Regions from separate parts of the Gordonia sp. NPDC062954 genome, predicted to be linked through region 1. Evidence: predicted binding sites of a transcription regulator. Region 1 holds the regulator's gene; each other region holds the start of a gene.
What was found. The regulator LexA, encoded in region 1, represses DNA repair genes until DNA is damaged. The targets are predictions, from matches to a motif close to CGAACANNTGTTCG.

Region 1 (10,167 bases):
GCCATCACCAGGCCGCCCGCGAGCGCTCCGCCGGCCATCATCGAGGGGATCACCCGGAACGGGTCGGTGGCGGCGAACGGGATGGCTCCCTCGGAGATGAACGAGGCGCCGAGCAGCCATGCGGCCTTGCCGTTCTCACGCTCGGGCTCGGTGAACAGCTGCGGACGCAGCACCGTGGCCAGTGCCATGGCCAGCGGCGGCACCATGCCGGCACACATCACCGCCGCCATGATCTGCAGCTGTGCGGGTCCGCCGATGGCCAGGCCGGTGGTGGCGAACAGATAGGCCGCCTTGTTGACGGGTCCACCGAGGTCGAAGCACATCATCAGGCCGAGGACCACGCCCAACACCACTGCGGAGCCTCCCGACATGCTGTTGAGTGCGTCGGTCATCTGGTCGGTCACCCAGGCCAGCGGCTTGCCGAGGAGCATGTAGAGCAGCACGCCGATCACCATGCTGCCCAGCAGTGGGATGATGACCACCGGTTGCAGTCCGCGTGCCCACTGCGGCAACGGGATCCGGGCGATCCACAAGCACACGACACCGGCGATGAGGCCGCCGACCAGTCCGCCGATGAAGCTCGCGCCCACGGCGACCGAGACCAGGCCGGCCACGAATCCCGGCGCGATGCCCGGTCGGTCGGCGATGGCGAACGAGATGTAGCCGGCCAACACCGGGACCAGCATGCCCATGGCCAGCGAGCCGACTGCGAAGAGTACGGCGCCGATGTACTGGCCGACTCCGCCGGCCGGGAGGTCCCAGAGACTGTTGTTCAGTGCGATGAAAGCGCCGTCGGACAGTGAGCCGGCTTCATCGAGGGTGCTGTTGGCGATCTCGTAACCGCCGAGGAAGGGCAGGAAGCCCAATGCGATGAGCAAGCCGCCGGCCGCGACGAACGGGATCATGTAGCTCACACCCGTCATCAGCGCCTGTCGGACCTGGCCGCCGAGACCGACGCCCGCAGTCCCGGATGCCTCCGTTTCGGCGCCGTCGTCGTCGGCGGCGCCGCTGACCACGGTCGCCGACGGATTCTTCGACGCGGCAACCGCTTCGGCGATCATCGCGTCGGGTTCGTTGATCGCGCGTTTGACGCCCGAGGCGACCACGGGTTTGCCGCGGAAACGATCCTTGCCCTTCACCCCGACATCGGTGGCGAAGATCACGGCGTCGGCATCGGCGATGACCTGGGGATCGAACGAGGTGGTCGCCGAGGAACCCTGGGTTTCCACGTGGAAGTCGACGTCGGCGCGTTCGGCCGCGTACTTGAGTGCGTCGGCGGCCATGTAGGTGTGGGCGATACCGGTGGGGCAGGCGGTGATCGCCACGACAGACGGCCGTCGGTCGGCGTCGCCGGCGTCTGGTGCCGTGGGCGTTGTCTCGGGGGTCGCCACCGTGGATGTCGCCGCCGGCGTCTGGGTGGGCTGCGGGTTGATGGCCTCGTCGACGAGTTGTACGACGCGCTCGTCGCTGTCGGCCGCCCGCAGCGAGTCGACGAACTCCGGACGCACCAGCGACCGGGCCAGCGAGCTGAGCAGCTTCATGTGCTCGGAGGCGCCGCCTTCGGGTGCGGCGATGAGGAACACCAGGTCGGCGGGACCGTCCGGGGCGCCGAAGTCGACCTTTCGCGACAGGCGCGCCATCGCGAGGGAGGCTGCGGTGACCGACGCGGCGCGCGCGTGCGGGATCGCGATTCCGCCGGGCAGTCCGGTGGCGGACTTGGCCTCGCGATCGAGCGCGCCGCGGGCCAGCACGGTGGCGTCGGTGGTGCGGCCGGCCGAGGCCAGCCGATCGGCGAGGTAACCGATCACGGCCGCCGGGTCGTCGCCGGCGTCCACGTCGAGGCTCACCGTCTGTGGGGTGATGATCTGTTCTGACATGGGTTTTCCTTCGTGCGGGTGCTTGTCGGAAGGTGGATTTGCTTCGGTGTCAACGCAAGGGGATCGTCAACCTGCACTGGCGGCCCCGGTGAGGTCGGTGACGGAGACGTTGTCCGGATCGATCTGATCGGGATAGGGCGGTTGAGTGCCGGCCAGAGCGGTGGCCGCAGAGCCGTACGCCACGGCCATCCGGAGCCGTTCGGGTTCTTCGGCACCACTGCATTCGGCGATGAGATAACCGGTGAGGGCAGCGTCGCCGGCGCCGACGGTGCTGCGCGGCACGATGGGCGGTGGGGTCGCGAACCATGCGCCTGTCGAGGTGACCAACAGGGCGCCGGCGGCGCCGAGAGTGGCGAGGATCGCCGCCCCGGTGCGGTGCGCCAGCACGGTGGCGGCGGCGATCAGGGGAGCGTGGTCGCCACGCGCAGATGCCGTCGACAACTCCGCCGGGTCGACACCGGTGGCCTCGGCGAGCTCTTCCTCATTGGGCTTGAGGAGATCGACCGGCCCGGTGACCGCCGCGGCGAGCGGAGCGCCGGAGGTGTCCACCGCCACCCGGCAACCCGTATCGGCAAGTGCGTCGACGACCGTGCGGTACCAGTTGTGCGGCAGCCCCGGCGGCAGCGAGCCGCACAACGCCACCCAGCGGGCATCGTTGGCATTGGCGAGGACCAGCTCGGTCAGTTCGGCGGCCGACGCGTCGTCGAGCACGAAACCGGGTGCGTTGACCTTCGTGGTGGTGCCGTCGGGGTCGACGATGGTGACGTTGGACCGGACCTCACCGTCGATCGCGAGTGTCAGGTAGGGCAACGCGACCGAGTCGAGCGCCGCGAGCAGCGGGTCACCGGCGCGCGCCGGGAGCAGTGCCCGCGTTCCGATACCCGCAGCGGATGCCACCCGGGCGACGTTGACGCCCTTGCCGCCCGGTTCGGTGCGGACGTTGCTCGCACGCTGGACCGCGCCATGGCTCAACGGCGCGGTCAGTTCCAGCGTCCGGTCCAGACTCGGATTTGCTGTCACGGTCACGATCGCCGGCGAACGGCCGGGGTCGACCCGGCCGGCGGCCGAAGCCGGGTGGGGGTCTGTCATGGATTCCCTCTCCGTGGTGTGGTCGGTGATCACGCGATCACCGTCTCGATGCCGTGGTCGGCGAGTGCCCCCGCGAAGTCGGGGTCGATACCGGTGTCGGTGATCAGTACGTCGATGTCGGCGAGCGCGGCGAAGGACGTGAGATCTTCATGGCCCGCCTTCGACGAGTCCGCCAGAACGACGACGCGGTGGGCGGAACGGACGATCGCCGACTTGATCGCTGCCTCGTCCGGATCCGGGGTGGACAGACCGTGGGCGATGCTGATGCCGTTGGTGCCGACGAAGGCCGTGGTGATGCGCAGCCGTTCGAGTGCGGCGACGGTGTCGGCGCCGACCATCGCCTGGGTGAGTCCGCGGACTCGGCCGCCGAGCACATGCAGGGTCTCGGCGCCCTGTGCGGCCAGGGCGCCGGCGATGGGAATGCTGTGGGTCATCAACGTCAGTCGGCGGTCACGGGGGAGTGCGAGGGCGGCCTGGTAGGTGGTGGTGCCGGCGTCGATGAACACCGACCCGCCGTCGGGTGGGAGGAAGCGCGACGCGGCCGCACCGATCGCGAGCTTCTGGTCGGTGTGCGACATCAGGCGTTCGTCGATGCCCTGTTCGCCGACGACCGGCGTCGCGCCGGGACGTACGGCGCCACCATGGACGCGCTGGAGGTGTCCGTTGCGTTCCAGCACAGCGAGATCGCGGCGGACGGTCTCGCTCGTCACGTCGAACAACGAGGCCAAAGCGGTGACCGAGGCGCGGCCGTTGACCCGTACCTGGTTGGCGATCGCCTGCTGACGTTCTTCCGCGTACACGATGTCCTCGTCTGTTGATTTGATTGGCTTTGGATGTGGGTATATCTGTGTTTACGCCTGTTTATGTTGACAAGTCAAGGTTTTCTTGTAACTTGGATCACAACGGTGACCAGTGGATCGTGGCGGCACACCGTGGCCCAGCCCGTCGGACAAGTGAGGATCTCGGTGGAGCACACACACGTACTGAACGGAACGCCGGTCGTCGGCGGACACGCCTACGGGCCCGCGATCTGGCCGGGTGAGCGTCCGGTGTATGACCCGGCCGTCGCCGCCCCAGTCCTCGAGGACGAACGCGACGTGGAGATCAAGCGGTTCACCGACGCGGCGGCCGCGGTCGCGGGGAGGCTGCGGGAGCGGGCATCACACGCCTCGGGTGCCGCGGCGGAGGTGTTGTCGGCGACGGCGGGTCTCGCCGAGGACCGCGGGTGGACCGGCGCGGCCTCGAAACTCATCACGACAGGGACGCCAGCGCCGGCGGCAGCGGTCGCCGCGACCGACCAGTTCGCGGAGATGTTCACCAAGCTCGGCGGCCTCATGGCCGAGCGCGTCACGGATCTCAACGATGTCCGGGACCGCGTGGTCGCCGAACTACTGGGAGTCCCCGAACCCGGGGTTCCGGAACCCGCCGAACCGTCTGTGCTGTTGGCCGACGATCTTGCTCCGGCCGACACGGCGGGACTGGACCCGACAAAGGTCACCGCGCTGGTCACACGGCTGGGCGGCCCGACCAGTCACACCGCGATCATCGCGCGACAACTCGGGATTCCGTGTGTGGTGGCGGTATCCGGCCTCGGTGAGGTGGCCGCCGGGACGACGGTGCTGGTCGACGGTACCGCGGGCACCCTGGAGGTCGAGCCGGATCCCGACGACGCCGCCGCGCGCGTGGCCGAGAGCCGGCGGATGGCGGAATTGGTGGCGGCCTGGGCCGGACCGGGAGTGACCGCCGACGGGCGACCGATCGCGGTCCTCGCCAATGTCGCCGATGGCACGTCGGCCCGGTCGGCGACCTCCCACCCGGTAGAGGGTGTCGGCCTGTTCCGTACGGAGTTGGCGTTTCTCGACCGCGCGGACGAGCCCTCGGTGGAGGAGCAGACGCGGCTCTATCGCGAGGTGCTCGACGCCTTCGAGGGGCGCAAGGTGGTGATCCGGACCCTCGATGCGGGCTCCGACAAGCCGCTGAAGTTCGTCACGCAGATCGAGGAGACCAATCCGGCACTCGGCGTGCGTGGCAACCGGATCGTCGATGCTCATCCGGGCATCCGGGCGGCCCAGCTCGACGCGATCGCGGCAGCCGCCGACGGACATCAACCGACGCCGTGGGTGATGGCGCCGATGATCGCCTCGGCGACCGAGGCCGCGGAGTTCGCCGGGGAGGTACGCCGACGCGGACTGATCGCCGGTGTGATGATCGAGGTGCCGGCGGCAGCGATCCTCGCCGAATCGATCCTGGCGGAGGTCGACTTCGTGTCGATCGGAACCAACGACCTGACCCAGTACACGATGGCCGCCGACCGGATGTCGGCGGAGCTCGCCGCTCTCACCGATCCCTGGCAGCCCGCGGTGCTCACCCTTATCGCCGGCGTGGCGCGTGCCGGTCAGGCCGCCGACAAACCCGTCGGGGTCTGCGGCGAGGCGGCAGCCGATCCGTTGCTCGCGTGTGTGCTGGTCGGACTCGGGGTCACGTCCCTGTCGACTGCGCCCGCGGCCTCGGCCGCGGTCGGCGCCAGGCTTGCGGAGGTGACCGTCGAGCAATGTCGTGCGGCCGCCGAGGCTGCCCTGGCGACGGCCGAACCCGCCGCGGCGCGTGCTGCTGCGACTGCGGTGCTGGCCGGCGCAGTGGTCGGCTGAGCGGCCGGCCCGCTCGGGTTCAGACCCGGCGCATCACGGTGACGACCTTGCCGAGAATGGCGGCGTCATCGCCCGAGATCGGGTCGAACAGATCGTTGTGCGGCATCAGCCAGACGTGGCCGTCCTTGCGCTTGAAGGTCTTGACCGTGGCCTCGCCGTCGATCATCGCTGCCACGATGTCGCCGTTGTCGGCGACACTCTGCTGGCGTACGACCACCCAGTCGCCGTCGCATATCGCCGCGTCGATCATCGACTCGCCGACCACGCGGAGCAGGAACAGTGAGCCCTCACCGACGAGTTCGCGGGGCAGCGGGAACACGTCCTCGACGGCTTCCTCGGCGAGAATGGGTCCACCCGCGGCGATCCGGCCGAGGACCGGTACGAACGTCGGGGTGGGCAACTGCGCGCCATCGCCCGATGCGGCCGTACCGCCCGGTGGGATGTGCTGGTCGCCGTCTTGGATGTTGACCGCGCGTGGGCGGTTGTGGTCGCGCTTGAGTAGACCTTTGCGTTCCAGGGTCCGCAGCTGGTGGGCCACCGACGACGTCGAGGTGAGGCCGACGGCATCGCCGATCTCCCGGATGCTCGGCGGATATCCGCGCTCGCGGACCGAGGCGCGGATGTACTCGAGGACGCCTCGCTGACGAGGGGTCAGGCTAGCCTCGACGACTTCCGGATCGGCGACCGCGCTATCCGATGCCTCCGTATCGGCTCCGGTCGGCGCCTGCGCCTCGGGTTTCGGCTTGCTGCTGATCCCGCGGGACGCGCCGCGCCGCCCGCCGGCTTTGTCGCTCATCGGTCGAGTCCTTCCTGTCGCCGAAACCGGCAGTGGCCGATTACGGGTTGCCGGTCTGGATCGAAAAACTGCTGGTCTGTTCGGGGAGACTGCTCGGCTGGTTCGGAGCTGCTGTTCAGGGCCCATCCACGCACGTCACCATGTCGCCGACAGTAGCCGAACATTTTGACATGTTCAAACATGTGTTCGACGTGTGTCGAGACATTGTCGGACCCACGTGCTACAAATCGAACATGCGTTCTCTCGAACACATGAGCGACGTGCGTTCGAGAGGCGCCCGAGGTTCGATCCGACTCGTTCCCAGGAGGACACGATGAGCACAGCGACCCTTCATCGGCAGACGCAGTACGCACCGGCTGCGTCCCCGATGCACCCGGCATCCGGGCGCCCTGCAGACGTCCCGACGCGCGACAGAGTCCCGGCCGGGCATGTCTCCCGACCGCGGCGGCGGGGGCGATATGACTCCACTGGGCCCACGAGGCGTCGACCGGGCGGGTCCGGTGCCCCCGCGGCACGGGTGTCGGGGACGAGTTGTGCGTCGCCGGGAGTCGACCGTAGGTTCGTGCGTCGACGCGCGACGGTCGCAGCCGTGGTGCTCGGTGGGGCGCTCGCGGTGCTGGTGTGGGCGGTCGCCATCGTCGGCTCCAACTATGCCGCGTCGGTGCAACCGAGCCCTACCGGGACCGAGGTGGTCCACGTGCGGCAGGGTGATTCGTTGAGCTCCATCGCCGATCGCATCGCGCCGGATGTGCCACGCCAGGCCGTCATCGAGCAGATCGTCGAACGCAACAAACTCGCCGGCTCCGGCCTGCGGGTGGGGCAGGCTTTGATCGCACCCGCATACAGCTGAGGGCCTGACGGTATCCTCGATGGCACAGGGTCCGGCCGGGAACCGGCACGGCGTGACGGGTGACCGGTACGCCGGTGTGTCCAGAGACGTGCGTGAGGACGACATGCGCTGCCCGTTTTGCAAGAACGAAGACACCAAGGTCATCGACTCGCGTGTCGCCGACGAGGGGCAGGCGATCCGACGGCGCCGTTCGTGTGCGGAGTGCGGTCGCCGATTCTCCACCGTCGAGAGTGCCGTGCTGTCGGTCGCCAAACGCAACGGGGTCACCGAGCCGTTCAGTCGGGAGAAGGTGATGCGCGGGGTTCGTCGGGCCTGCCAGGGCCGAGACGTCGCCGAGGACGCGCTCGCCAAGTTGGCCCAGCAGGTCGAGGATGCGGTCCGCGCATCGGGATCGGCCGAGATTCCCAGCAATGAGGTGGGGTTGGCGATCCTCGGTCCGCTGCGTGATCTCGACGAGGTGGCCTATCTGCGCTTCGCCTCGGTCTACCGGTCATTCGACTCGCTGGAGGACTTTCAGCGAGAGATCGACGACCTGCAGGGCAATCTCACCCACCGCTCCGAGGCCGATTCCGGGGTGGTTGATGAGCGGGTCAGCGTCACCGACGGTCTCAGCTGAACTGATCGAGGGCGCGGATCGCCCGCTTCTCCGAGATCGGCCGTGCGGTGCCCAACCGCTGCGCGAACAGTCCCACCCGCAGTTCCTCGACAAGCCAGTGCGCGTGTTCGTCGAACGCATCCCGGCGCGCCGCAGCGAGGTGCGTTGCACGCTGATTCCAATGCGTCACAACACGATCGATGGATGCCAGGGCGGTACTGTCGCGGCCGGCAGCTGCGGGCAACTCCGTGAGGCGAACGGTCGCGGCCTCGAGGTAGCGCGGCACATGGACAAGGCGGTCGTGCGGGGTCGCGACGACGAATCCGTCGAAGACCAGATTGTCCAACTGCTCGGCGACGTCATCGGCGGCCACCGAGCCGCTGAGCCGGTCCATCTGCGCGCGCAGTGGGGCCACGCGGCGGAGCACGTCAACGCTCAGGGTGAAGTAATCGGGAGCCTGTTGCGCCACCCGGGGGCGCAGATCGTCGCGGAGTCGCCGGAATTCGGTCGCCGATCGCACGGCACGAAGGTTCCGGTCTGCCGCGAGGTCGCGGATGGCGCGTCGGGTGCAGTCGCCCACGAGATGTTCGACATCGCGGTAGGGGCTCTGACTCATCGCCAACCGACCGGCGGCATCAAGGGTCGCGGTGATCTTGCGGGTCAGCGGTGGGATGGTCAGGTCGAGGAGTGCCACCACCGCTGCGCTGTGACGGCGGTCGCGTTCGGCCTCGGTGCTCGGCTCGACTCGGGTCACCCCAACCGTCCGGCCGGCTGCGTCACGAACAGCGTCGAGTCCCACATAATGGGTTATCTGCTGTCCGGCAACAGTTGTCGTCACCGTGGGCGGTAGCTCGCCGATGCCGGTGGCGGTCCAGTCCGTGACGACCTCGACGGGCCGGGCGGCCTCGTGCGACCCGTCGAACTCCTGCTTCAGCCGGTGCAGCGACTTCCCGGTCGTGAGCACGGTGCCGTCACGGTCGACCACGGCAAAATTCATCGTGAGGTGGGGTGGAATCCGCTCGGGTGCGAAGTCGTCGGGAGACACCGTCATGGTCGTGATCGTCGACAGTTCGCGGGCGAGGCCGGCGACGAGGGGCTCGGCGCGCGGTGTCAATCGGGACAACGCGAGATCGGCGAAACGCTGCGCCGGCGCCATCGACTTGCGTAGCGACTTGGGGAGTGACCGGACGAGTTCGGTCGCGAGCTCGCTGCGCAGGCCCGGAACCGACCAGTCGAAGCCTGCCGGCCGCACATGGTCGAGCAGCGGCCGCGGGATCACCACGGTGACACCGTCATCGGGCGCACCCGGTTCGAACCGGTACCGCAGCTCGAGGCGGGTTTCGCCCTGCTGCCAGGCGCCGGGGAAGTCGGTGTCGGCGACAGCGACGTCGGTGGCCACATCCTCCGGGCGGAGATCGAGCAGGTCTGGCTGCGCGCGCCGGGCCTTCTTCCACCAGCTGTCAAAATGTCGGGCCGAGACGACCTCGTCACCGATACGCGCGTCGTAGAAGTCGAACAGTTGCTGTTCGCTGATCACCACATCGCGACGCCGTGCACGGTGTTCCACATCGGCCGCGGCCTCGAGCAGAGCACGGTTGTTGTGGAAGAACGTGTGCTCGGTGCGCCAGTCACCCTCGACGAGGGCGTGACGGATGAACATCTCTCGTGCGGTCGGTGGATCAATGGGCCCGAACTGCACCCGGCGTCGTGCCACCAGCGGGACGCCATAGAGCGTCACCCGCTCGTAGGCCAACGCGGCGCCACGTTTCGCCGACCAGTGCGGCTCGCTGTAGCTGCGGCGAACCAGATCTCCGGCGAGTTGCTCGACCCACAGCGGATCGATCGCCGCCACCGTGTGCGCGAACAGCCGGGAGGTCTCCACGAGCTCGGCGGCCATCAGGAACGCGGGCGGCTTCCGGGCCAGCGCCGAACCCGGGAAGATCGCCATGGTGGTGTTGCGTGCGCCCAGGTATTCGCGTGAATCACCCTGCCGCACGGCTATGTTGCCCAGCAGGCCGGCCAAGATGGCGCGGTGGATGGCATCGGCATCGCGTTCGGTTGCCGGAACAGACCAGTCGAGGTCGGTCACCACCCGGGTCAGCTGTCGATGCAGTTCCTGCCATTCCCGGATCCGCAGAAAGTGAAGGAACTCGCGTTCGCAGAGTCTCCGGAACTGATTCCCGGACAGCTCTTTGCGGCGCTCGGTCAGATACGACCAGAGCTCGAGGTGGGCCAGGAACTCCGAGCCCGGCACGGCGAACCGCCGGTGAGCGGCGTCGGCTGCCTCGCGCTGGTCGGCAGGGCGCTCGCGC
Region 2 (10,167 bases), on a different contig from region 1:
CGTGCTGCCCGAGCCGTTGCCGTCGAAGATCCTGTTCGCCACTGCCGGAAGCGGGATCACCCCGATCATGTCGATGCTGCGCACCATCCGACATCGCGGGCAGCGCGCCGACATCTGCTTGGTGCATTCGGTGCCCCACGAAGACGATCTGCTGTTCGCCGATGAACTCGCCGGGCTCGCCGCCGACGGCCTGATCGATCTGCATGTGCAGTACACGCGGAGCGTCGGGCAACTCACCGGAGATCGATGGGCCACGGTGGTGCCCGATTGGCGCGAGCGGCAGACGTGGGCGTGCGGCCCGGCCGGGTTCCTGGACTCGGTGCAGGCCATGTTCGCCGATGCCGGCGTCGATGACGCACTGCATATCGAGCGGTTCGCGCTTGAACGCGGCGCGGTCGGCGCGCGGGGCGGAAACGTCACCTTCGGTCGGTCGGGTACGGTCGCGCAGGCCGACGGCGCGACGACGCTGCTCGAGGCGGGTGAATCGGCGGGGGTGCTGATGCCTTTCGGTTGCCGGATGGGGATCTGCCAGAGCTGCGTGGTCATGCTGGATCAAGGGTGTGTCCGCGACTTGCGGTCCGGAGTCGAACACGTGGAAGGTGAGCGGATCCAGACCTGCGTCAGCGTCGCGGCCGGGGACTGCACGCTCGACGTGTGAGACGCGCCGGTTCGGACCTGCGGGCGAGTTCGGTTTCGACTCGGCGTCGCGCCCGGATGGCGTTAGGCTCGTCAGGACGGCAGTAGTCGACCACGGAGGAGATCCGCGTGCGCGCTGAGCTGACCCAGACCATGGAAGTGCCGGTCCTGTCCGACGACGTCGTCACGCTGCGGGCCCATTCGTCCGCGGATGCGGAGCGGGTCGTGGAGTACGCGACGGACCCGCTGACGATGCGGTGGGCCAGGATGCCCTCGCCCTACGGCCGCACCGATGCCGAGCGCTATATTGCCGGGGCGCGGGCCGGATGGCAGTCCGGCGAGGCGATGACCTGGGCGATCGAGTATGAGGGGCGATTCATCGGCAGTGTCGATCTGACCGGTTCCGGTCGCATCAGCGAGATCGGTTTCGTCCTGCATCCGGATGCGCGCGGTCGGGGGCTGGCCCGTCGAGCGATCATCCTCGCGATCGAGTACGCCGTCGCCCACCGGGATATCGAGGTGGTGCGGTGGCAGGCCGAGGAAGGGAACCTCGCGAGTCTCCGGACGGCGCACAGCTGCGGTTTCACACTCACCGCCAAGATCCCGGATTGGCTTGAGATGAACAGCAAAGTGGTCGACGCGTGGTGTGCGAAGTGGCGTGCCGGCGACGACTTCGCGCCCAAATCAACTTGGCGCGCAACCACTTTTGAAACCGATCGGTTCCGACTACGTCCACTCGCCGAGGCCGATGACGAGCGGATTCGACAGACCCTCGATGACCCGGTCTCGCGCAAGTACCTGTTCGGGCGCCCCGACCCGCTGCTGATCGAGCATGCCGCCGCGGAGCGCACCCGCAAGTGGTGGACCGCCGCACGCGGGGAGACCTGTACCTGGGCGGTTGCCGACCTCGAGACCGACAACTATCTGGGCGACATCTCGATATTCGAGATCAGCCCTGTCACCGGGGCGGAGATCGGCTTCTACACCCATCCGGATGCCCGCGGCAGCGGAGTCCTCGGCGAGACGTTTCCGGCGGCCGTCCGCCATTGCTTCGATGTCCTCGACATTCGCCGGATGACGATGTTCGCCGCCGATTCCAATGAGGGCAGTAAAGCGTTGGCGCGGCGGGCCGGATTGCGCGAGTTCGGCACCCAACCGCTCGCCGCCAGCTCCGCGGGGCGCCTCGAGGATCTCGTCGGCTACGAACTGCTGCGCGACGACGCCTGACCGCGCACAGAGTGCGCTCGGTCACAATCGAGCCCTGACATCGGCAAGGGGTGGACACGTCGGCTCCGGCTAACCTACGCTTGCGTAGGTTACGGAATGGTAGGTCGGTGCTCCGGCCAAACCACACAGGTCTTCGACTACACCCGGGAGGGCTCATGGCGATCAGCGACATTCCCGAGTACGCCCATCTGACCGACGCCGACGTCGCAGCGCTCGGCCGCGAACTCGACGCCATCCGCGCCGACATCGAGGCCGATCGCGGCGAGCGCGATGCGCGCTACATCCGGAACACGATCCGCTTCCAACGCGGCATGGAGCTCGCCGGTCGCGCGTTGATCTTCGGCTCCACCAAGCGGTCGATGTGGTGGGCGGGAGCAGGTGCGCTCGGCGTCGCGAAGATCGTCGAGAACATGGAACTCGGCCACAATGTGATGCACGGTCAGTGGGACTGGATGAACGACCCGGAGGTGCATTCGACCACCTGGGAGTGGGACAACACCGACCCGTCCGCGCACTGGAAGCACACCCACAACTACATCCATCACAAGTACACGAATGTGCTCGGGATGGACGACGATGTGGGTTACGGCCTGCTCCGCGTCACCCGCGATCAGCGGTGGCGACCCTTCTACCTGGGCAACCTCGCATACAACACGATCCTCGCACTGCTGTTCGAGTGGGGCGTCGCCGTGCAGCATCTCGAGCTGGGCAAGAAGCGTCGGACGCCCGAGGCCAAGGAACAATTCCAGCGTGACCTCGCCGATGTCGGCAAGAAGGTCGGCAAGCAGATCGCCAAGGACTACGCCGTGTATCCGGCGATGGTGAGCGCGGCGACGGGACATCGCACCGGCTACGCCCGTGCCTTCGGCAAGGCGGCGTCGGCGAATGCCCTGGCCAACGTGATCCGCAATGTCTGGACCAACGCGGTCATTTTCTGCGGCCATTTCCCCGATGGTGCGGAGAAGTTCACCAAGCAGGACGTCGACAGCGAAACCCAGGCGGAGTGGTATCTGCGGCAGATGTTGGGCAGCGCCAACTTTCGCTCCGGTCCGGTGCTCGCCTTCATGAGTGGCAACCTCTCCTACCAGATCGAACACCACATCTTCCCCGACCTGCCGAGCAACCGACTGCCGGAGATCTCGGTGCGCGTGCAGGCGCTCTGTGCGAAATACGATCTGCCCTACACCACCGGTTCACTTCCCGTGCAATACGCGAAGGCCTGGCGGACGATCGCCAAGCTGTCGTTGCCGAACAAGTATCTGTCGGCAACCGCCGATGACGCGCCGGAGACGGCGTCCGAGTGGCGTTTCAAGGCAGAGTTGGCCGATGGTGCACGCCTGCAGGGCACGGTCGATCCGGTCAGTGGACGTCGCAGCGGTTTACGCACCGCCATCGCTGCACTGCGCAAGCGTGGTCGGCGGCGCGACCGTTCGGTGTCGAGCGTTGCGACGTCGACCCCGCAACGCCGGGCAGCGTGAGCCCAACGCGCCCGACCGCGTGGGGTCGGGCGTGCGGTCGGCGCGGCTGCGCAGGCATAATGGGGACCAATGGCCATCACCGACATCAATGAGTATGCCCATCTGACCGACGCGGACGTCGAGGCGCTCGGCGCAGAACTCGATGCGCTTCGACGCGAGATCGAAGCCGATCGGGGGCTTCGCGATGTCCGCTATCTGCGGCGCACCATTGTCGCGCACCGAGCACTCGAAGTGGTGGGGCGAGTCGCATTGTTCGGCAGCCACAAGCGTTCGCTGTGGTGGCTGGGCACCGGGTCGCTGGCCCTGTCGAAGATCATCGAGAACATGGAGCTCGGGCACAATGTGATGCACGGGCAATGGGATTGGATGAACGATCCCGAGGTCCACTCCGCCACGTGGGAGTGGGACATGGTGTGCGCGTCCCCGCACTGGAAGCACTCGCACAACTACATCCATCACAAGTACACCAACGTTGTCGGCATGGACGACGACGTGGGCTACAAGATCCTGCGGGTCACCCGGGACGAGCCCTGGGAACCGCGCCGCGCCTTCCAGCCGCTGTTCAACGTGTTGCTGGCGCTGAGTTTCGAATGGGGTATCGGGCTGCACGATCTGGCGCTCAAGGACGTCATCGCGGGAAAGAAGTCCAAGGAGGAGGCGATCCCGCAGATCACGTTGTTCCTGCGGAAGATCGGTCGGCAAGTCGCCAAGGACTATGTCCTGTTCCCGGTACTCACCGGACCGAATGCGCGGCACACGCTAACCGCGAATCTCAGCGCGAACGTCATTCGCAACCTGTGGGCGTATGTGGTGATCTTCTGTGGCCATTTCCCGGACGGCGCAGAGAAATTCACCACCGAATCGCTCGACGACGAGACGCCGGGGCAGTGGTACCTGCGGCAGATGCTCGGCACCGCCAACTTCAACGCCGGACCGGCGATGGCATTCATGAGCGGCAACCTGTGCTACCAGATCGAGCACCATCTCTATCCGGACCTGCCCAGCAACCGCTATGCCGAGATCGCCGAACGCGTGCGTGCCTTGTGCGACAAGTACGACCTGCCGTACACCACCGGGTCGCTGTTCGTGCAGTACATGAAGACGTTGCGCACGATCAACAAACTGGCGCTGCCCGACCGATTCCTGCGCGACACCGCCGACGACGCCCCCGAAACCGCGTCCGAACGTCGCTTCGCGGGTATGGCGCGTACCCGGGGGCTCAAGTCCGCCATCGCTGATTTGAAGCGCAACAAGCTGTCGCGTAGGTGATCTCGATACGCCGCCTCGCCTAGCGGCTCGGTGGCTACTCGATCAGCGGCAGGCCAACCCCCGCAGCCGCGCATGCGCCGACACCCCTTGCACCGGGTGGTTGCGCTCAGACCGCGCGTACACCGTCCAGGCGACGAAACCGATGATCGCAGAGCCGATCCCGAGCTCGCACACGAGCGACCATCCGCCGACCTGATAGGCCCATGCACCCACCGACGACCCGATCACGCCGCCGGCAAAGTAGGACACCATGTAGGCGGTCGTCAGCCGCGACCGGGCAGTGTCGTCGAGCGAGTACACCCCTGTCTGATTGGCCAACTGCACCCCTTGTACGCCGAAATCGAACACCAGTAGCGCGATTACGAGGACGATCACGTTGTGGCCACCTGCCCACAGCAGCAGCCAACTCAGGATCTGCACGGCCCAGACGGCGTACTGGGTGTGCCGGAGGTAGCCGCGATCGGCGATCGTGCCCACCACCGGCGCGGCCAGTGCACCTGCGACGCCGGCGAGACCGAACAGTCCGATAACGGCCTCCGAGTAGTTGTAACCCGACGCGCCGCCGCCGGCGAGCAGGAACGCGATGGCCGTCCACATCGCGCTGAAAGCGGCCATGTTCAAACCGCCCAGCAACATTCGGTGCCTCAGCACTTCCTGCTGCCGCACCAGGGTGAGAATCGAGCGCAGCACCTGCAGATAGTGCGCCGAGGTATCCGTCGCCTCGGCGGGCCCAGTCGGTGCACGGAATCCGACCGCGGCGGCCATCGTCAGCTGCAATGCCGCGGCGACGAACAGGATTGCTCGCCATCCGCCGACCTCGGCGACGATGCCGCTCAGTACGCGGGACAGCAGGATGCCGATGAGCAGGCCACTCATCACGTGCCCGACGACCGTGCCACGTTCTCCCGGTCCGGCGATGGCGGCCGCCCACGGCACCACGACCTGCGCCGCTGACGCCGACACCCCGACGACGAAGACCATCACCAACAGGCCCGCGTACCCGGGCATCAGGCCGGCACCTACGAGAGCCAGAGATGAGACCGCGAGCAGACCCGTCACCAATCGCCGTCGATTGACGAAGTCACCCAACGGCACCACCAGGGCGAGACCGATCAGGTAACCGATCTGGGTGATGGCCACGACCAGGCCTGCGGTGGCCGTCGAGACGGACAGGTCGATGCTGATCTCATGCAGCAGTGGCTGCAGGTAATAGAGACACCCGGCCGATGACCCGGCGGTAACCGCGAACAGGAACACCACGATTCGGCTCAATCGCGTAGTGGTTGCAGGTGTGGTGGCGGTCGCGGACATGTTTTCATCATCGTGCGGCACCGGTCTCATGAAAAGCGATAGATTCTGATGTATACATCGCAAATCGAGATGGACGCGGGAGGATTCATCAGTGGAACTGAGACATCTGGAGTACTTCCTCGCGTGCGTCGACCAGGGCACGTTCACCGCGGCCGCCCGATCGCTCAACGTCGTGCAGTCGGCGGTGTCGACCGGGGTGGCGAAGTTGGAGCGAGAGGTGGGGGATCGGCTTTTCGACCGGACCCCGACGGTGCTGGTGCTCACCGAGACGGGCCGGGCGGTGGTCGGTCCGGCACGCGCGGCATTGCGGGCACGCGCTGATGTCTTCGACGCGGTCGACGGTGTGCGTGGTGACATCCGCGGTGAGGTGGCCGTGGGTGCACTCGTCAACGTCGTCGCGATCGACTTGGCCGAGGCGTTCGCCGAGATCCACCGTCGCCATCCCGGAATCACCATCGCGATGCGGCAGAACCCGCGCGGCACCGCGGGCAACATCGTCGGCGTACGCGCCGGCACCCTGGATCTGGCCTTTCTGGGTTCGTATCCCGATCGGCTTCCGGGGTTGGCCGTGCACAGGCTGGCGCAGGAGCCGTTGGTCTTGGTGTGTGCAGGCGATCATCGGTTGGCGCAACGAGGATCATTCACCACTGCCGATCTCGCCGAGGAACGGATGATCGACTACCCGCCGGGATGGGGGACTCGGGCCGTCGTCGATCGGGAGATCCCGAACCGCCGGACCGTGATCGAGGTGGCCGATCAGTTCTTCGGAATGAGTCTGGCCGTCAAGGGGTTCGGCGTGACGCTCGTTCCGTTAAGTGTGGCCCGGATGCAGTCCGGTGCGGCGATACTGCCGTGTTCGGACACCGCGCTGATGTGGGACATCGCCATCGCGTACTCGTCGACTCGGGTACCGTCGCAGGCCGCGCGGTCGGTGTTGGAAACCGTGCTGGAGTTGGCACGCCCGCTCCGGAGCATCACGCAAATGCCGCCGTGAACGCATCCAGATCAGGCTTCGCCACCCCAATTCCGAAGACGCCGGACGTGTTCCCCAGCCTGCCCTTCGTCGCTGGTTGAGTAACGCCGTACGAGCCCGCCGACCCTGTCGCTGGTTGAGTAGCGGCGCCCGTCCTACGTGACGCCCCTCCTGTCGCTGGTTGAGTAGCGGCGTGCGAGCTTGCGAGCCCGCCGCGTATCGAAACCACCCCCGCCCGCAGAAAAATCTTCTGCACTATTTTCAAGAAACTCCTTGACATCGAACTGGTGTTCGACCATAGTGGAGTCATGGGAGCTTCGGGGGATCTCACCACCATCACTGATTCTGTTCGTGACCTGCACTTGGGCGCCGATATGTCGGGGCGTGCAGCGTTTGATGCGATGACCGCTCTGGTCACGTTGCGTAATCTGATCGACCATCACGCCGCGACGGTGGTCGGCCATCTGGACCGCCTCGGTGTGGCCCGCGACCACGGCCGCAAGTTGAGTGAGTTGTTGATCGTGATGGGCCTGGCACCGGCGGTGGCGTCCCGTCTGATCCGTATCGCCACCGCCCGTGAGCAGCTCCCCACTCTGGGCGCGCATGCCGCCGATGGGGCGATCTCGGCCGAACATGTGGACGCGGTGGGTAAAGGGGTCGATCATGTCGGGAAAAGATCGGCGGAACCGATCGACGATGTAGCGCGTCTAAGTATCGTGACCGAACTTCTCGCGCACTTCTTTTCCGGCGCCACGCCCGCCGACATCGGTAAACGTGCGCGTCGTCTGGGCAACCAGGTGGCCGCCGACACCGGTGGGCTACCGGCATCCGAGGACCGCAACCTCAATGCGCTCACCCACGATGTCGACGGTGACGGACGGCTGCAGGTGCGCGCCGACCTCAACACCGAAGTCGGCGAGAAGTTCTCGGCTGCGATGGAAGAGTTGGCGGCACCCCGCCCCGAACCTGACGGCTCACCGGATGCCCGCAGCCCCGAACGCCGGCATGCCGACGCCCTCGAAGCGTTGCTGGATATCGCTGCCCGCAGTGGCGATGCGGCCTCGGCACCCCGTCACCAAATATTGGTGTCGGTGCCCGCCGATACCCCGGATCTGGCCGAACTACCATTCATGGGCTCACTCACCGAAGCCATGCTGCGCACCCTGACCTGTGACAGCACCGCGACCGTCGCGATCGTCGACGGTGAGGCGGTGCCGATGGAGATGAGTAAAGACAAACGCCTGTTCCCAGCCCATCTCCGTAAAGCGTTGCACAAACGCGACGAGTGTTGCATCAAATGCGGCGTGGCGGCCACTCGCTGCCAGGGCCACCATATTGTCCATTGGGCTGATGGTGGAATCACGGTGTTGGACAACGGATGTTTGCTGTGCCCGTCGTGTCATGCCGACATCCACCACAACGGTTGGGAGGTGATCATGGGTCACGACCGACATCCCTGGCTCATCCCACCCGCCGCTGTCGACCCGACACGTCGGCCGATACCGGCCTACAACCGACGCACCCTCAACCTCGACAACCTACCCGCCGCCGCCTGAGCCACGCTGACTGGCGAGTAGGTCACGCAGCCACGTCTTCCCACGCACCCGACCCCGGTCGGGACCGCAACCGTCCCTTGAAAACTCCATAGCGTGAAACAACGGCGCCGCAACGGTGTCGCGTACCCGACGGCCACCACAGTTGCACGCCAACCAGGGTGGTGCGCGGTACGCGACACCGCAAGCCGGCATCCCGTCGGCGGTCTACGCTCGCCCGGCTCAGCTGTGCGGAGCGGACTTGGCCCGGAGGTGGTGGGTGTAGATTGCGCCGGTGGTCACGTCATCTTCCACCTCTTCCAATGTGCGCCCGCGGGTTTCGGGAGCCTGGGTGTAGACGAAGATGATCGCGAAAATGCCGACGACGCCGAACATGAAGAACGTTCCGGTGATGCCGATGGCTTCGACCAGCGTGGGGAAGAACAACCCCAGGAAGGCGTTGGCCATCCAGAGGCAGAATACCGAGATGCCGATGGCCAAACCGCGGATCTGCAACGGGAAGATCTCCGACAGCAGGACCCAAGTGGCGACATTCAGAAATGTCTGCATCGAACCCACGAACAGCACAACCAGAATCAGGATCACATAGGGCCGCAACGGGTTACCGACGGGCAACATGATCGACGCGATACCGATGAGGAAATGACAGACGGTGGTGAGGCTGTAGCCGATGATCAATGTGGTCCGGCGGTTCATGTGCTGGGCCAGCCAGAGTGCCGTGATCGAACCGGCCACGGCGATGACACCGGGCGCGATGTTGGCGATGAGTGCCGCGTTCGACTCGAACCCGGCTTCCTTCAGGACCGACTGGCCGTAGTACATGATCGAGTTGATGCCGGTGAGCTGTTGGGCCACGCCCAATCCGATACCGACCAGGATGATGCGACGCACCCAGCGACTGTCCCGGATGGAGGACCAGCTGCCGCGCACACGGTCCTTCTCCATGTCGTGGATCTCGCTGATCATGTCGACCTCGGCCTGTGCGCGCTGTTGCGTGCGGATGGTCGACAGAACTTTCAGCGCCTCGTCGCGGCGGTCCTGGGCGATCAGCCATCGCGGTGACTCGGGTACCCGCATCATCCCGACCATCAGGCAGATCGCGGGGAGTGCGGCCACCGCGAGCATGATGCGCCAGACCCCGTCGTGCTCGCCCCAGATATTGCCGATGATCGCGTTGACGACGAAAGCGGCGAGCTGGCCGACGACGATCATGACCTCGTTGCGGCCCGCAAGTGACCCGCGGATCTCGTAGGGTGCCAGTTCGGCGAGGTAGACCGGCACCACCGTTGAGGCCGCACCGACAGCCAAGCCCAAAACGATACGGCCGAATACCATCACCCCGAAGCCTGGGGCGACGACACAGGTCAACGCGCCGATCAAGAACAGAACGGCGAGCAGCATGATGGCTTTACGGCGTCCCCATGCATCGGAGAGGCGGCCGCCGATCATGGCTCCGAACGCCGCGGCGAACAGCAACGAGCTCGTGACCACACCCTCGGTGAATGCGGTGAGTCCGAGATCTTCTTTCATCGGCTCGAGTGCGCCATTGATGACGCCGGTGTCGTAGCCGAACAGCAGACCGCCGAGGGTCGCGATCAGTGCCACTGCGTGCAGGCGCCTGCGGAAGGCGCCGGTGCCCAGCGGTGGCAGGGCTTTTCGCTCGTTGACCAGGTCCGAACTGTCGGTGGTGGACATGGGGGGCTCCTCTATTGCGTTACAG
Region 3 (10,167 bases), on a different contig from region 1:
TGATCTTGACGCCGTCGGGCTGCCGATTGGCCGACGTCACCGCCGACCACATGGTCCTCGTCGATCTCGACGGTACGGTCGTCGAGGACACCGTCCACCGCCCGACGTCGGAACTGCGAATCCACCTCGACATCTACCGGCGCACAACGGCACGCGCGGTCGCCCATGCCCACCCGGTGGCGTCGATCGCGGTGGCCAACATCGTCGACGAGTTGCCGGTGGTCCACTACACGGCGGCGTTGACCGGCGGGTCGGTCCGGGTGGCCGCCTACGCGGTCTTCGGCAGCGAGGCACTCGGCGACGCGGTGGCCGCCGCGTTAATCGACCGGACTGCGGCGCTGATGCGCAACCACGGATCGGTCGCCTATGGCGATGACATCGACATGGCCTGCGAGCGTATCGAACTCGTCGATTGGCTGGCCGACATCTACCTGCGTTCGGCTGCGGTGGCGACGCCGGCATCCCTTACCTCCGACGAGGTCGTCGAGGTGATCGCCACGGCGCTGCAACGACAGTACTCACCATTTCCCGGGAGGAAGACATGAGGATAGCGACGCTCGGCGCGCATGTTCTCGACGTGCTGGCACAACCGGTCGACGAGATCCCGGACGGTCAGGGTGCCGTGCTGGTGCAGAGTATCCGGATGTCGGCGGCGGGCCCGGCCGGCGGCACCGCGATCACCCTGGCCAAACTGGGCGTCGAGGTCCACACCGTAGGCGCGGTCGGCGACGACGACCCCGCCGGCATGCTGAGGATGATGCTCGGACGGTTCGGCGTGCACACCGACCACCTGGTGGCCGTCGCCCAGCCGACCTCGATGAGCGTGCTGCCCATTCGCAGCAACGGTGACCGGCCGGCGCTGCATGTTCCGGGCGCCAACCTCGCCTACCCCCTTCCCGATGCACCTCGCGACCTGCTGACCACGGTCGATCACGTCCACGTAGGTGCTCCCGAACTGCTCAACCCGCCGGAGCTGGCGCCGCTGCTCGCCGACATCCGCGCAACCGGTGTCACCGTGTCCGCCGACATCCTCACCGACGGCGATCCGGGTGTCCTCGCCTGGCTCGAACCGGTGCTGCCCCACCTCGACTACCTGTTGCCCAACGACGATCAGATACGTGGACTGACCGGCGAGAGCGATCTGGTGGCCGCCTGTCGCCGGCTGATCGATCGCGGCGTCGCAACCGTGGCACCGACCGCCGGCGCAGACGGCGCCTATGTGGTTACCGCCGAGACCACCGACCACGCAGCCGCACACGATGTCGACGTCGTGGACACGAGCGGCTGCGGCGACGCTTTCTCGGCCGGTTTCCTCGCCGCGCGCGTACACGGACTCTCCCTACTCGAGTCGGCCGAGATCGGTTGCGCGGTGGCCGGAATCGTGGCAACAGGATTGGGTTCGGACCACGGCGAGATGTCGTGGGACACCGTGTCGCGCGAGCGCTGAGTCGGTGACCTGGGGGTCGGTCGGATGACCGACCCCCAGGTTTCTGGGTGCGCGATTCCCCGGTTGATCGGGATGGGCAACGTGGCGGCGACGAGCCAGGCTCATAACCATGAACACACCAACCGACACCATCGTTGCCATCAACCCGACGACCTGGAACGCCCCGTTCCGCTTCGACCACGCCCAGTTGCGACCTGCCCCCAGCCAAGTGCTGAGCATTGCCGGGCAGGCTTCTGTCGCCGACGATGGCACCGTCGTGCACGAGGGCGACGTGGCGGCCCAACTGTCGCTTGCGGTCCACCACATCGAAGAGATCCTCGCTTCGGCGCAGATGACCCTCGCCGACGTCTTCATGATGACCATCTACACCACCGACGTCGCAGCCACCCTGGCCGCGTATGAGGCGCTCACCGAACGACTCGACGTACACGGCGCCACCCCGCCGGCCGCCCTGGTCGGGGTCACCGCCCTCGCGCTACCCGGTCTCGCCGTCGAGATCGCGGTGCAGGCGGGGCGCTGAGTTTCGTCGTCCCAATCCCGTTGTGCGGCCCTCTCACCGCAACCACGGTCCCCCAACGTAATTCATCAACGCACACCGATTCATCCAAGGAGAAACCATGTCCATCACCACCCCCGAAGAACACATCCCGCCCGCCGGTCCCCTCGACGTCACAGAACTCGACGCGGCCGTCGCCGGCCCGGTGCTCACCCCCGACGACGCCGACTACCCCACCGAACTGGCCGGTTTCAACGCGGCCGCCACACCCGCGCCGGCCGTCGTCGTGGGCGCGACGTCGCCGGCCGACGTCGCCGAGGCAGTGCGCTATGCCCGCGCCAACGGACTGCGTGTGGGCGTCCGGGCCACCGGACACGGGCCCGTCATCTCCGGCCGTGGCCACCTGACCATCACCACCTCCCGCATGACCGACATCCAGGTCGACGCCGCGGCCAAGACCGCCCGGGTCGCCGCCGGGGTCCGGTGGCGCGATCTCGCTGCCGCAACGGCACCGCACGGGCTGACCGGGCTGGTCGGGTCGTCGTCATCGGTGGGCATCGTCGGCTACACGCTCGGTGGTGGACTCAGCCCGCTGGGACGGCAATTCGGCTTCGCCGCCGACCGGGTACGACGTATCGAACTGGTGACCGCCGACGGTGTCATCCGGACGGTCGACGCGGGTGCGGGTTCCGACCTGTTCTGGGCACTGCTCGGGGGCCGCGACGGGTGCGGCATCGTCACCGCGATCGAACTCGACCTGATCGATCTGGCCACCATCTACGGAGGTGGTGTCTTCTTCGCCGGCGATGCGGCCGAGCAGGTGCTGCACGCGTGGCGCGACTGGGCGCCCACCCTGCCGGACACCGCCGGATCGTCGGTGGCCATCGTGCGGCTCCCACCGGATCCGAATCTGCCGCCACCGCTGCAGGGACAAACTGTCGTGCACGTGCGTTTCACCTACACCGGCGATCCCGCCGTGGGTGCGCAGATGCTGGCGCCGATGATGTCCGCCGGACCAGTGTTGTTGAGCAACGTCGACGTCCTGCCGACGGCTGCCCTCGACGCGGTGCACATGGACCCGCCCGGTCCGCTCCCGAGCGTCGAGCGCGGATGCGGTATCCGTGATCTACCGGCCGAGGCCGTCGACGCGGTGTTGGCCGTCGCCGGACCGCAGGTCGCGAGTCCGCTGGCCATTGTCGAGATCCGACTGCTCGGCGGTGCGCTCGCCTCACCGCAGGGCGTGCCCAACGCGGTGACCGGGCGCGCGGCCCGCTATTGCGTGATGGCGATCGGGGTACCCGCGGGACCGCTGGGCGATCAGGCCGGCGCCCACGTCGCCGCCGTCAACGGCGCCCTCTCCCCATGGGCGAGCGACGGTCTGCTCAACTTCGCGGGCCAGACCCCGGCCGCCGAGCTGTCCACACTCTGGACAGCCGCCGACTGGTCGCGACTCGAGGAGATCCGACGCCGCCACGACCCCGCGGGGATGTTCACCCGGATCGGCTGATCACACACTGACGGCGAGGGTGCACCGCGCACCCTCGCCGCGGGCTGTCCGAATTCCCCCAAATTTCTGGGATAGACAGATGACCTGCGAAAACGGAGAATCTTTTCATGACGACGAGTCTGACTGCCGAGCGCGTTCGCAGTGATGTCGACGTACTCGCCCGCGCCGGTCTCGACGTCGGCGACTTTCTCGGTGAGGCGATCGGTTCGCTGATTCGCGCCGTACCGCACGCGGCGGCGTGTATGGCGACCGTGGATCCCAACACTCTGCTGCTGACCAGCACCCGCAAGTACGGAAACCTGTTGGGGCGCAACGAGCACGACGACGAGTGGGGACTGCGGGAGTACGGGGCACCGGAGTGTTCGTCGTTTCGGCAGCTCGCCCGCGCCGGTGTCGATGCCGTCGGCATGCACGACCTGACGGCGGGCCGAACCCAGGATTCACCCCGCATGCACGAGTTCATGCGGCCGCACTATGACTTCACCGACGAAGCGCGGCTCATCCTGCGTGACGGCGACCAGGTGTGGGGTGGCATCGCCTTCTTCCGCGAGCTCGACGAGCAGCCGTTCATCCCGAGCGAGATCGAATTCCTGCGGACGTTGTCCCAGCCGCTCGCCCGGGGCGTCCGCACGGGTTTGCTCGCGAGCATCGTCGCGGAGCCGCAGACGACGCCCTCAGGACCCTGCGTACTCATCGTCGACAGTTCCAATCAGATGATCCAGATGAGCGCCGGCGCCGAGGAGCGGGTGGCCGATCTGCTGTCCGGGGCGAACAGTGGTGCCGCGACGTCGGTGATCACCGGCCTGGTGAGCGCCGCACGCCGGTACGGGCGGGGCGAATCCGATGTCCCACCGAGGCTGCGGGTACGCGGCGCATCGGGCATGTGGCTTGTCGTGCACGCCTCGCCCTTGTCGAGCACCGTCGATCGCGTAGGCGAGGTGGTGGTCACCATCGAGGAGGCACGGCCGCCGGAGATCGTGCCACTCGTGGTGGCCGCCTTCGGCCTCACGTCCCGCGAGCGCGACGTCACCCAGATGGTGCTGCAGGGGGTCGCAACCAAGGACATCGCCACAACGCTGCACGTATCCGCCTATACCGTCCAGGACCATCTCAAGTCGATCTTCGACAAGGCGGGCGTGCGCAGCCGCCGCGAACTGATCGCGCGCGTCTATTTCGACCAATACGCACCCCGGATGAACGATCCGCTGCTGCCATCGGGGTCTTACTCCGCCGGCCCATCGGAGCTGATGTGACCGACGGTGCCGTCAGTGGTTGATGCCGTCGAGTGCTTATCCAGCCGAACTTGCCGCACGTTCAGGCGAATTGTCTTCTCGCGGTGATTTCTACCCACAACGCGTAACTCCTGTGACTCCTGTTTACCAAAGTCCAATGAAACCAGCTTTTTTCACTGCGCACCCATCCAAACGTTCTGTCGCAGAATAATTCTCAACAGGACTTCCTTGACGTCGAACATTCTTTCGATTACCTTGGAATCATGAGAACTTCGGGGGATCTCACATCCATTACTGATTCACTGCGTGAGCTGTGCTTTGCCGACGACATGTCGGGTCGGGCAGCGTTTGATGCGATGACCGCTCTGGTCACGTTGCGTAATCTGATCGACCATCACGCCGCGACGGTGGTCGGCCATCTGGACCGCCTCGGTGTGGCCCGCGACCACGGCCGCAAGTTGAGTGAGTTGTTGATCGTGATGGGCCTGGCACCGGCGGTGGCGTCCCGTCTGATCCGTATCGCCACCGCCCGTGAGCAGCTCCCCACTCTGGGCGCGCATGCCGCCGATGGGGCGATCTCGGCCGAACATGTGGACGCGGTGGGTAAAGGGGTCGATCATGTCGGGAAAAGATCGGCGGAACCGATCGACGATGTAGCGCGTCTAAACATCGTGACCGAACTTCTCGCGCACTTCTTTTCCGGCGCCACGCCCGCCGACATCGGTAAACGCGCGCGTCGTCTGGGCAACCAGGCCGCCGCCGACACCGGTGGGCTACCGGCATCCGAGGACCGCAACCTCAACACGCTCGTCCACGATGTCGACGGTGACGGACGCCTGCAAGTGCGCGCCGACCTCAACACCGAAGTCGGCGAGAAGTTCTCGGCTGCGATGGAAGAGTTGGCGGCACCCCGCCCCGAACCTGACGGCTCACCGGATGCCCGCAGCCCCGAACGCCGGCATGCCGACGCCCTCGAAGCGCTCTTGGATATCGCTGCCCGCAGTGGCGATGCGGCCTCGGCACCCCGTCACCAAATATTGGTGTCGGTGCCCGCCGATACCCCGGATCTGGCCGAACTACCATTCATGGGCTCACTCACCGAAGCCATGCTGCGCACCCTGACCTGTGACAGCACCGCGACCGTCGCGATCGTCGACGGTGAGGCGGTGCCGATGGAGATGAGTAAAGACAAACGCCTGTTCCCAGCCCATCTCCGTAAAGCGTTGCACAAACGCGACGAGTGTTGCATCAAATGCGGCGTGGCGGCCTCCCGCTGCCAGGGCCATCACCTCGTGCATTGGGCTGATGGTGGAATCACGGTGTTGGACAACGGATGTTTGCTGTGCCCGTCGTGCCATGCCGACATCCACCACAACGGGTGGGAAGTGATCATGGGCCACGACCGACATCCCTGGCTCCTCCCACCCGTCGCTGTCGACCCGACACGTCGGCCGATACCGGCCTACAACCGACGCACCCTCAACCTCGACAACCTACCCGCCGCCGCCTGAGCGACGCAGTCACAGTCTTCCCACGCACCCGACCCCGGTCGGGACCGCAACCGTCCCTTGAAAACTCCATAGCGTGAAACAACGGCGCCGCAACGGTGTCGCGTACCCGACGGCCACCACAGTTGCACGCCAACCAGGGTGGTGCGCGGTACGCGACACCTTGCGCCGGCGGCCACATTGCCCGAAAACCGTATGCGCGTGGCGATCACCGCACCATACGGACCGCAAGCTCCCCGTAGGCTGCACCGAGCTCCACCGGATCCTGGTGAGTGCGCGACGGGAACCACCGGCACACGTCGACACACAACGACGACAGGGCCAGCACTACATCGTCCGCCGCGGTAACGGTGAACTCACCGGAGTCGATCCCGCGATGCACGATCGCGGCCAGCACGTCGGAGGTTTCGCGGCGGATCGCGGTGATCGTCCGATAGTGCTCGCGAGTGAGGCCATGCAGTTCGTATTGCACGACCTTGGCCAGTTCGTGATGCTCGGCCTGCCAGCGGGTGAACTCCTCGATCACGATCCGCAGCCGTTCGGCCGCAGGCAGCGAGTCGTTGTCGGCCTTGCGCAGTGCCGACAAAACGCCCTGATGACCATCCATTGCGATGGCGTAGAGCAGCTCTTCCTTCGACTTGTAGTGCGGGTACATCGCCGCGGCGCTCATGTTCAGCCGTTTGGCGATCTGCCGCGTCGACGTCCCGCCGTAGCCCACCTCGGCGAACGATGCGATGGCGGCCTGACGAATCCGTTCGGCGGCCGCAGAGTCCCGCGTCGTCACCGGCATCTCGCACCTCACTCGATCAAGGGCCTTGTTGACCTCATCGCACTGTACGATGCATCATAAGCGAGCGCTTAGGAGATGAGCGATCGCTTAGCCAACGAAGGAGCATCATGGCCGCACCACTCTCCCGTCGCGATCTCGAGTTCCTGCTCTACGAGTGGCTCGACGCCGAGGCCCTCACCGCTCGCACTCGTTTTCAGGAGCACTCCCGGGAGACGTTCGACGCGGTGCTCGAGCTCAGCGAAGACCTCGCCACCAAGCGCTTCGCCCCGGTGAACAAGCTCGGCGACCAGCACGAACCCTACGTAGGTGAGGACGGCAAGGTCGTGTTGCCGGCCGAGATCACCTCCGGCATCGCCGAGTTCGTCAAGGCCGGCCTCACCGCAGGCTCCTTCGACGAGGCACTGGGCGGGATGCAGTTGCCCACGGTGATCAGTCGTGCCTCGAGCGCCTGGTTCCAGGCCGCCAATGCGGCGATGTCGTCCTACGCATTCCTCACCGTCGGCAACGCGAACCTGCTCGCCGAATACGGCACCCCCGAGCAGATCGACACCTGGGTGCGACCGATGGTCGAGGGCCGCTTCTTCGGGACCATGTGCCTGTCGGAACCGCAGGCTGGATCGTCGCTGGCCGACATCACCACCAAGGCGCAGCCGCAGTCCGACGGCTCCTACCGCATCACCGGTACCAAGATGTGGATCTCCGCCGGTGAGCACGAACTGTCGGAGAACATCGTGCACCTCGTGCTCGCCAAGGCACCCGGCGGCGAACCGGGCGTGAAGGGCATCTCACTGTTCATCGTGCCGAAGTATCTGGCTGACGGCACCCGCAATGACGTGGCGCTCGTCGGGCTCAATCACAAGATGGGCAATCGCGCCACCACCAACACTCTGCTGAACTTCGGCGACGGAACGCACACCCCGACCGACATTCCCGGCGCGGTCGGATACCTCGTCGGCGCGGAACACCGCGGGTTGTCGTACATGTTCAAGATGATGAACGAGGCCCGCATCGGGGTCGGATTCCTCGCCACCGCACTGGGATACGCCGGTTATCAGGCGTCACTCGAATACGCCAAGGTGCGCACCCAGGGCCGTCCGGTCGATCAGAAGGACCCGGCGAGCAAGCCGATACCGATCGTCGAGCACTCCGACGTCAAGCGGATGCTGCTGGCGCAGAAGTCCTATGTGGAGGGCGCGCTGGCACTGGAGCTGTACTGCAGCAAGCTCGTCGATCTGCAACAGACCGGCTCCGACGAGGAGCAAGCGCGCGCGGGCCTGCTGCTCGACGTACTCACCCCGATCGCCAAGAGTTGGCCATCGCAGTGGTGTCTGGAGGCCAACAGTCTGGCCATCCAGGTGCACGGTGGGTACGGCTACACCAAGGAATTCGATGTCGAGCAGTACTACCGCGACAACCGTCTGAACCCGATCCACGAGGGCACCCACGGCATTCACGGCCTGGATCTGTTGGGCCGCAAGGTCGTCATGGCCGATGGTGCCGGGTTGGCATTGCTGACCGACACCGTCGGCGCCACCATCGATCGCGCCATCGCCGAGCCCGACACCGCAGCGTTCGGCGAACAGCTGCGCACCGCCGTCGACCACCTCGTGGCGACCACGGCGGCCGCCTGGTCGACGGGCGATCCGGCCGTCGCCCTGGCCAACGCCACCACCTATCTCGAGGCCGCCGGCCACATCGTGGTGGCCTGGATGTGGCTCGAACAGCTCCTGGCCGTCGGCGCGAAGACCGGGAACTTTTATGACGGCAAACGCGCAGCGGCTCGCTATTTCTTCGGCTACGAACTGCCCAAGACCCGCACACAGCTCGAGTTGGTCGCGGCACTGGACCGGACCACCCTGGACACCGACCCGGCCTGGCTGTAGCGGGGCCCGCCACGCCACGCCACGCCACGAGATTGAGGAGAACTGCATGTCTATAACAGATCTGTTCGACGTGACCGACAAGGTCGTGATCGTGACCGGCGCGTCGTCGGGGCTCGGGGTGGCGTTCGCCAAGGCCTTCGCCGAGGCGGGCGCCGACATCGTGCTCGCCGCACGGCGTGCCGAGAAGTTGGCCGACACTGCCGCCGAAGTGGAAGCACGGGGCCGCAAAGCCCTCAGCGTGCCCGCCGACATCGCCGATCCCGACCAATGCCAAGCCGTCGTCGACGCCGCGATGGAGGCGTTCGGCCACGTCGACATCTTGATCAACAACGCTGGTATCGGGACGGCGGTGCCGGCGACCCGCGAGACGCCCGATCAGTTCCGATCGGTCATCGACATCAACCTGAACGGGTCGTACTGGATGGCGCAGGCGTGTGCGCGCGTCATGCAACCGGGCAGCGCAATCATCAACATCTCCAGCATCCTCGGACTCACCACTGCCGGGCTCCCCCAGGCCGCGTACTCGGCCAGCAAGGCCGGTGTCATCGGGCTGACCCGAGATCTCGCCCAGCAGTGGGGTTCACGCAAGGGAATTCGGGTCAACGCCATCGCCCCCGGATTCTTCGCCAGCGAGATGACCGACAGCTACCAAGACGGCTACATCGATTCCCAGGCACCGCGCATCCTGCTCGGCCGCATCGGACAAGGCGAGGAACTGGCCGCCGCCGCCATCTGGCTGGCCTCACCTGCCGCCGGGTACGTGACAGGGCAGACCATCCCGGTCGACGGCGGCATCACCGTCACCTAAACCATGCGGCAGCAGACGAATCCAGTTCGATACGTCGCGGTCGGCGACAGTTTCACCGAAGGTGTGGGCGGAGCGCTGGTCGGCGAGCGGGTGCGGGGGTGGGCAGATCTGGTCGCCGACGGGCTCGCCCTGCACCATGGCCACATTGAGTACGCGAATCTGGCGATCCGTGGCCGGTTGTTGGCGCCGATCGCGACCGAGCAGGTCGACGCGGCACTGGCCCTCGATCCCCTGCCGACGCTGATGACGTTCAACGGCGGCGGCAACGACATGTTGCGGCGCGGTATCGATCCCGACGGACTGATCGAACTGACCAGGATCGCGGTGCGCCGCTGCGTCGAAGCCGGGATCGACGTGCTGTTGCTCGCCGGCGCGGACCCGTCCGGCGGACTGCCGTTCGGTGACACCATCCGCGCCCGCGGGGAGACGCTGACCATTGCGACGGCGGCGCTCGCCGAGGAGATGGGTGTGAGGTTCGTCGATCTCTTCCACGATG

Region 2: the regulator LexA is predicted to act here: its motif matches at 7,175-7,188, upstream of ACIGKQ_RS07660 (DUF222 domain-containing protein).
Region 3: the regulator LexA is predicted to act here: its motif matches at 4,918-4,931, upstream of ACIGKQ_RS07420 (DUF222 domain-containing protein).

Annotation. Positions count from the first base shown of each region.
Region 1 covers NZ_JBITWL010000003.1:210,556-220,722, forward strand. Annotated here, with positions in the region: gene ACIGKQ_RS05115 (fructose-specific PTS transporter subunit EIIC) at 1-1,877, opposite strand, end outside; gene ACIGKQ_RS05120 (1-phosphofructokinase family hexose kinase) at 1,944-2,966, opposite strand; gene ACIGKQ_RS05125 (DeoR/GlpR family DNA-binding transcription regulator) at 2,996-3,766, opposite strand; gene ACIGKQ_RS05130 (phosphoenolpyruvate--protein phosphotransferase) at 3,932-5,614, shown strand; gene lexA (transcriptional repressor LexA) at 5,634-6,410, opposite strand; gene ACIGKQ_RS05140 (LysM peptidoglycan-binding domain-containing protein) at 6,973-7,260, shown strand; gene nrdR (transcriptional regulator NrdR) at 7,364-7,876, shown strand; gene hrpA (ATP-dependent RNA helicase HrpA) at 7,869-10,167, opposite strand, start outside.
Region 2 covers NZ_JBITWL010000005.1:187,368-197,534, reverse strand. Annotated here, with positions in the region: gene ACIGKQ_RS07690 (ferredoxin reductase) at 1-658, shown strand, start outside; gene ACIGKQ_RS07685 (GNAT family N-acetyltransferase) at 790-1,863, shown strand; gene ACIGKQ_RS07680 (fatty acid desaturase) at 2,019-3,341, shown strand; gene ACIGKQ_RS07675 (fatty acid desaturase) at 3,411-4,610, shown strand; gene ACIGKQ_RS07670 (MFS transporter) at 4,653-5,921, opposite strand; gene ACIGKQ_RS07665 (LysR family transcriptional regulator) at 6,013-6,915, shown strand; gene ACIGKQ_RS07660 (DUF222 domain-containing protein) at 7,203-8,450, shown strand; gene ACIGKQ_RS07655 (sugar porter family MFS transporter) at 8,670-10,142, opposite strand.
Region 3 covers NZ_JBITWL010000005.1:129,337-139,503, forward strand. Annotated here, with positions in the region: gene ACIGKQ_RS07395 (class II aldolase/adducin family protein) at 1-545, shown strand, start outside; gene ACIGKQ_RS07400 (carbohydrate kinase family protein) at 542-1,447, shown strand; gene ACIGKQ_RS07405 (RidA family protein) at 1,557-1,967, shown strand; gene ACIGKQ_RS07410 (FAD-binding oxidoreductase) at 2,065-3,450, shown strand; gene ACIGKQ_RS07415 (helix-turn-helix transcriptional regulator) at 3,558-4,703, shown strand; gene ACIGKQ_RS07420 (DUF222 domain-containing protein) at 4,946-6,193, shown strand; gene ACIGKQ_RS07425 (TetR/AcrR family transcriptional regulator) at 6,399-6,980, opposite strand; gene ACIGKQ_RS07430 (acyl-CoA dehydrogenase) at 7,088-8,863, shown strand; gene ACIGKQ_RS07435 (SDR family NAD(P)-dependent oxidoreductase) at 8,910-9,671, shown strand; gene ACIGKQ_RS07440 (SGNH/GDSL hydrolase family protein) at 9,675-10,167, shown strand, end outside.